2 linked regions of the Streptomyces venezuelae genome follow. The main gene of each other region encodes a partner of the protein of the gene in region 2 in a complex. Links are inferred from orthologs where the notes say so. Each region holds a gene or a part of one and is shown on either strand. Other genes may lie near its edges. The genes, in order: dnaB and dnaG.

Region 1 (3,187 bases), 1.6 Mb from region 2 along the record:
CGAGCCAGATGCCGTCCATGCCCTGCCGGATGGCGGATTGGAGGTCCCCGGCGCCGACCCGACGGGCGACGGCGGCCGTGGTGGCGTACGCGAGGAAGACGAAGATGCTCACCGCGGTGGTGAGGAGCGCCGAGGCGACGCCGAGGCCGGCCAGTTGGGCGGTGCCCAGGTGCCCGACGATGGCGCTGTCGGCGAGCACGAAAAGGGGCTCGGCCACGAGCGCGCCGAACGCGGGGACGGCGAGCGCGATGATCTCTCGATCATGCCTTCGCCGTGCGGCCTTGGGTGCCGCGGGAGCCTGTGTCATGCACACCAATCTAATCTTCCACAGGTAAGAGATGCAATGGCATTGGGACCCTTACTTGCACGCCTGTCGGGCGCGCCGTCACGTGCCGTTTGCGGCGATCTTGGTCCGACTGGGAAAGTTTTTCTTCTGCACAGCCGGTGGACGGGAAAGGCCCAGGTCAGGCGCCGTTTCCAGAACGGGCTGAGGGCTTGTTCACAGGCCTGTCCACCGGGCCGTGCACAGGTTTGGCGGAGTTCTCCACAGCATCGGGCCCGTCATCCACACCGCCTGTGGATAACCAGATTGGCTGACGGTGCCCACAGGCCTACCGTGGTCCGGCGCCCGCCTCGTCGTACGACCTCGGAAACCCCGGAAAACCGACGCGTCAGAACCGGAGTTGGGCCCGCTTATTTGTCAGTGTCGTGCCGTACGAAAGAGGGGCACGGCGAGGTCCGCGCGGCGGACGGGAGGAGGTGGCCCGGTGAGTATCTCCGAGCCTTTGGACGACCCCTGGGCCGACAGCGGTCCCAGTGACCGTCTGCCCGTCTCCCGCCAGCGCCGCGACGGCGGTGGCGGCCGGGGCCGCGACGAACAGCACGATCGTGGCCGTGAGGGCGGCTGGGACGGCGGGGGATCGTCGTTCGAGCGGGTTCCCCCGCAGGACCTCGACGCGGAGCAGTCCGTGCTCGGCGGCATGCTGCTCTCGAAGGACGCGATCGCCGACGTCGTCGAGGTCCTCAAGGGCCACGACTTCTACCGGCCCGCGCACGAGACGATCTACGCCTCGATCCTCGACCTCTACGCGAAGGGCGAGCCGGCCGACCCGATCACCGTGGCGGCCGAGCTCACCAAGCGGGGTGAGATCACCAAGGTCGGTGGCGCGTCGTATCTGCACACGCTGGTGCAGACGGTGCCGACGGCGGCGAACGCGGAGTACTACGCGGAGATCGTCCACGAGCGGGCGGTGCTGCGCCGCCTCGTCGAGGCCGGCACGAAGATCACCCAGATGGGATACGCGGCCGACGGCGACGTCGACGAGATCGTCAACAGCGCCCAGGCCGAGATCTACGCCGTCACCGAGCAGCGCACCACCGAGGACTACCTGCCGCTCGGCGACATCATGGAGGGTGCCCTCGACGAGATCGAGGCGATCGGCTCGCGGTCGGGCGAGATGACCGGCGTGCCGACCGGGTTCACCGACCTCGACCAGCTCACCAACGGCCTGCACCCAGGCCAGATGATCATCATCGCGGCCCGTCCCGCCATGGGTAAGTCGACGCTGGCCCTCGACTTCGCGCGAGCCTGTTCGATCAAGCACAACATGCCGAGCGTGATCTTCTCGCTCGAAATGGGGCGCAACGAGATCGCCATGCGTCTGCTCTCCGCCGAGGCGCGCGTGGCTCTGCACCACATGCGCTCCGGCACGATGACCGACGAGGACTGGACGCGCCTCGCCCGGCGCATGCCGGACGTCTCGGCCGCCCCGCTCTACATCGACGACTCCCCGAACCTGTCGATGATGGAGATCCGCGCCAAGTGCCGCCGCCTCAAGCAGCGGAACGACCTGAAACTCGTCGTCATCGACTATCTCCAGCTGATGCAGTCGGGCGGATCCAAGCGGTCCGAGAGCCGCCAGCAGGAAGTCTCGGACATGTCGCGAAACCTGAAGCTCCTCGCCAAGGAGCTGGAGCTGCCGGTCATCGCCCTCTCGCAGCTGAACCGTGGCCCCGAGCAGCGCACCGACAAGAAGCCCATGGTCTCCGACCTGCGTGAGTCCGGCTCGATCGAGCAGGACGCGGACATGGTGATCCTGCTGCACCGCGAGGACGCGTACGAGAAGGAGTCGCCGCGCGCGGGCGAGGCGGACATCATCGTCGGCAAGCACCGTAACGGCCCCACGGCGACGATCACCGTTGCCTTCCAGGGCCATTACTCGCGCTTCGTGGACATGGCACAGACCTGACCGGCCTGTCCTGACAGGCCGGATCAGATGACGATGACGCGGCGTCCGCGTGTGTGTCCGGCCTGGCTGTCCGCCTGGGCCGCGGCCGCTTCGGTGAGCTGGTACGTCTTCGCGACCGGGATGTGGAGTCGGCCCCGCGCGATGAGGTCGGCGGCCTCGGCGAGGGCCTGCGGCACGTTCCCGGTCACGCCGGCGAACCGGACGCCGTGTTCCGGTGCGGTCAGATCGGCGATGGAGATCACCTTCTGGGGGTCGCCGGTCAGTTCGACGAGGTCGGGGATCACGCCCGAGCCGGCCAGATCGAGCGCGGCGTCGACGTGTCCGAGCTGTCGGACCCGGTCGACCCAGCCCTCTCCGTAGGTCGTGGCGAGCGCGCCCAAGCCGCGCAGGTAGTCCTGGTTGGCGGCACCGGCCGTGCCGATCGCCGTGATGCCGCGGTCGCGGGCGATCTGCAGCACCGCTGACCCGACGCCCCCGGACGCGCCGCTGACCAGCAGCGTCTGTCCCGGCTGCACACCGGACAGGCCGATGATCCGCAGCGCGGTCTCCACCACGGAGGGGTACCCGGCCGCTTCTTCGAAGGTCAGGTTCTCGGGCATCCGGGCCCAGGCCGACAGCACGGCGAACTCTGCGTACGTGCTCGAACCGCGCCCGAACACGCGGTCGCCGACCGCGACCGTGGTGACGTCCGGGCCGATTTCGTCCACCAGTCCGGCGGCGTCCTGCCCGGTCCCGGAGGGCAGCTCGGACACGTGGGTCTGCCGGAACTGTTCGGTCTGACGGAACTGGCCTTCGCGGATCCGCCAGTCCACGGGGTTCACGCCCGCCGCGCGTACGGCGATACGTATCTGGCCCGGGCCCGCGTGGGGCTCCTCGGCCTCGGTGAGCTGCAGGACATCAGGGCCGCCGTACTCGGCAAAGCTCACTCTCTTCATGGC
Region 2 (3,278 bases):
TGCGGGGCGCGGGGAGCTCGATGATCTCGGGGGCGAGGGCTTCGGGGCCTTCGGGAGTTCCGGGGTCCTCGGGAGCGTCGCCCTGTGGGGCGGCCGTCTCGGGGCTCTGTGCGGTTTCCCGGGCCGTTTCCTGCGCTGCCGAGGCCTCGGGGTGCCGAGTGGCTCGGCTCTGCGGCGGGACCGACTCCAGTACGTCCGTATCCGCATCCGCGCGCGGGGCGGTGTCGGTCTGGGTGAGGGTCTGGGTCTGCACGGGGGCGACCTCCAGGGTGATCGCATCTGAGGCGTGCGGCAACGGGAGAGGGACGGCGGCCTCGCCGCTGTCCGTCCCGAACACGAATTGTGGAACCGCGGGGGTCTCGGACCCGCTGTCGGCGGGTCGGCCGCGCTCCGAGGACTCAGGCACCGGAACCCAGTGTGGGGTACGACACACGGCCGCCACGAGGGGCGTGCGGTGACTTTTTGAGTCCGGTCCGTGACCGCGTGGTTACCCGACGGGTAACCCCGGTTCCCGGGCCTCAATCGCCGGGGAGCCCGGCGGGGGCTTCCGGGAGCCCGGCGGGGCGCCTCAGAGGGCGTCCGCGCCCCGCTCGCGGAGCGCCTGCCCGTACTGCTGCAGGACCCACAACTCGTTCTGCACGGCGGTCAGATGCTGCGGGTCGCCGCCCGCGCCGAGGCGGGCGAGGGTGCCCTGTACGTCGCGGATGCGGCGGTCGACGGCGCGCAGCCGGACCTGCACGAGCTGGATGCCCGCGTACATCTCGTCGACGGTCTTGCGCAGGATCGCCTCGACGGCGAGCTCGGTGACCATCGCGCGGACCGCGTCGTCGGGGGCCGCTTCGCGGACGCGTACGAGGTACTCCTGCGGGTCCTGTGCGCCGTACTCCGCGCCGCCCGCCTCCTCGATGGCGCGGCGCACCGCGGCGTAGGGCGGGGCGGTGAACTCGTCCATGCCGTACGCGTCGAAGGCCGGGGAGACCAACTGCGGGTACTGGAGGGCGAGTTTGATGAGTTCCCGCTCGGTGCGGTGGGCGGGGCTGCGCAGGTTGAGCGCGGGGCCGCTGAAGCCCTGGGGCGCGGCCTCGTACGCCGAGGAGGAGCGCTGGGCGGCGGGGGCCGGGCCCCGGCCGCCGCGGTCGCGGGCCCAGCGGGCGAGCTGGGCGACGCGCTTCACGACGAACTGCGTGTCGAGGATGCCGAGCATGCCGGCGAGCTGCACGGCGACCTCGTGCTGCGCGCCGCTGTTCTTGATGCGGGCCACCACGGGGGCGGCCTCGTCCAGGGCGGAGGCGCGGCCCGCGGGGGTCTCCAGGTCGTACCGGGCGACGATCTGGCGCAGCGCGAACTCGAAGAGCGGCGTGCGCGGTTCGACGAGGTCGGCGACCGCCGCGTCGCCCTTGGCGAGCCGCAGGTCGCAGGGGTCCATGCCGTCGGGAGCGATCGCGATGTACGTCTCGGCGGCGAACTTCTGGTCGTCCTCGAAGGCACGCAGCGCGGCCTTCTGGCCCGCCGCGTCGCCGTCGAAGGTGAAGATCACTCGGGCCGAGCCGTTGTCCATCAGGAGGCGGCGGAGGATCTTGATGTGATCGCCGCCGAAGGCCGTGCCGCAGGTCGCGATGGCGGTGGTGATGCCGGCCAGGTGGCAGGCCATCACGTCCGTGTACCCCTCGACGACGACCGCGCGGCTGGACTTGGCGATCTCCTTCTTGGCCAGGTCGATGCCGTACAGGACCTGGGATTTCTTGTAGATCGCCGTCTCGGGCGTGTTCAGGTACTTCGGGCCGTTGTCGTCGTCGCGGAGCTTGCGCGCGCCGAAGCCCACCACGTCGCCGCCGATGTCGCGGATCGGCCACATGAGGCGGCCGCGGAAGCGGTCGATGGGGCCGCGGCGGCCCTCCTGGGAGAGGCCGGAGAGGGTGAGCTCCTTGTCGGTGAAGCCCTTGCCGCGCAGGAAGCGCGTGAGGTGGTCCCAGCCGGCCGGGCTGTAGCCCACGCCGAAGTGCGCGGCCGCCGCCTGATCGAAGCCGCGCTCGGCGAGGAACTTCCGGCCGATCTCGGCCTCGGGGCTCTCCAGCTGGTCCACGTAGAACTGCGCGGCGATCTTGTGGGCCTCGACGAGGCGGATCCGCTCCCCGCGCTGGTGCGCGGGGTTGTACCCACCCTCTTCGTAGCGCAGCGTGATGCCCGCCTGGGCGGCGAGACGCTCGACCGTCTCCGAGAACGTGAGGTGGTCGATCTTCATCACGAAGGCGATCGTGTCGCCGCCTTCCTGGCAGCCGAAGCAGTGGAAGAGACCCTTGCTCGGGCTGACCTGGAAGGACGGGGACTTCTCGTCGTGGAAGGGGCACAGGCCCTTGAGGTTTCCGCCCCCCGCGTTGCGCAGCTGGAGGTAGTCGGAGACCACGGCGTCGATCGGGACCGCGTCCCGAACCGCCTTCACGTCTTCGTCATTGATCCTGCCTGCCACGTAGGAATACTACGGCTCGCCTGTGACACTCCTGCCCGGCCGGTCACCCCAGGAGCGCCGCCAGAGGGGTCGAGGGGTCCGCGAGGGCGTCCGGGTCGGGGCGCACGCCCTTCCGGATCAGCTGCTGGATCGGGTCCGTGACGTCCCACACATTCACGTTCATGCCCGCGAGGACCTGCCCGTCGCGCAGCCAGAAGGCGATGAACTCCCGCTTTCCGGTGTCGCCGCGCACCACCACTTGGTCGTACGTCCCCGGGGGCGCCCAGCCCGAGTACTCCAGGCCGACGTCGTACTGGTCGGAGAAGAAGTACGGCACGCGGTCGTACGTGACGTCCTGGCCGAGCATCGCGCGCGCGGCGGCCGGACCGCCGTTCAGGGCGTTGGCCCAGTGCTCGACGCGCAGGCTCGTCCCGAAGAGCGGGTGGCGGACGGCGGCCACGTCGCCCGCCGCGTAGATGTCGGGGTCGGAGGTGCGCAGCGACGCGTCGACGGCGATGCCGCCCCCCTCGGCGCGGTCGACCAGGGCGAGGCCCGCGGACTCGGCGAGGGCCGTGCGGGGGGCCGCTCCGATGGCCGCGAGGACGTCGTGCGCGGGGTGCTCCTCGCCGTCGTCCGTGCGGGCGGCGAGGACCATGCCGTCCTGGCCCGCAATCTCGGTGAGCCGTGCGCCGAAGTGGAAGCGGACGCCGTGCTCGGCGTGCAGGTCGGCGAACATCTGGCCGACCTCGGGGCCGAGGACGGCGTGCAGCGGGGTCGGCTCGGCCTCGACGACCGTGACCTCCGCGCCGTACTCACGGGCGGCCGCCGCGAT

Evidence for each region.
Region 1: the proteins of dnaG (region 2) and dnaB are in contact, whole or in part, in a crystal structure (PDB 2R6A), measured with the Geobacillus stearothermophilus proteins. The link is inferred for Streptomyces venezuelae from one-to-one orthologs. Residues at the interface, in WP_049624496.1 of Geobacillus stearothermophilus: Lys456, Leu457, Leu458, Pro459, Ala460, Asn463, Ala464, Leu467, Leu535, Leu536, Ile537, Ala538, Gln544, Glu545, Asp548, Tyr549, His552; in WP_033016901.1 of Geobacillus stearothermophilus: Ser13, Glu15, Ala16, Gln18, Glu91, Leu92, Asp94, Ala95, Val96, Pro97, Thr98, Ala99, Ala100, Asn101, Tyr104, Tyr105, Ile108.

What each region holds. Positions count from the first base shown.
Region 1 is NZ_CP029191.1:4,013,019-4,016,205, reverse strand. Bases 135-3,008 are described here. They hold dnaB (replicative DNA helicase), read left to right. Parts: upstream 135-767; coding sequence 768-2,249; downstream 2,250-3,008. Other genes in these bases: DEJ49_RS18065 (NADP-dependent oxidoreductase), read right to left, coding at 2,273-3,008; DEJ49_RS18075 (MATE family efflux transporter), read right to left, coding at 135-307. Also shown: more of DEJ49_RS18075, read right to left, coding at 1-134; more of DEJ49_RS18065, read right to left, coding at 3,009-3,184. UniProt on the Escherichia coli protein: The main replicative DNA helicase, it participates in initiation and elongation during chromosome replication. Travels ahead of the DNA replisome, separating dsDNA into templates for DNA synthesis.
Region 2 is NZ_CP029191.1:2,458,445-2,461,722, forward strand. What follows is about bases 19-2,983. They hold dnaG (DNA primase), read right to left. Parts: upstream 2,468-2,983; coding sequence 569-2,467; downstream 19-568. Other genes in these bases: DEJ49_RS11000 (RNA polymerase sigma factor), read right to left, coding at 19-406; DEJ49_RS11010 (NAD(P)/FAD-dependent oxidoreductase), read right to left, coding at 2,511-2,983. In the rest of the region: more of DEJ49_RS11000, read right to left, coding at 1-18; more of DEJ49_RS11010, read right to left, coding at 2,984-3,278. UniProt on the Escherichia coli protein: RNA polymerase that catalyzes the synthesis of short RNA molecules used as primers for DNA polymerase during DNA replication.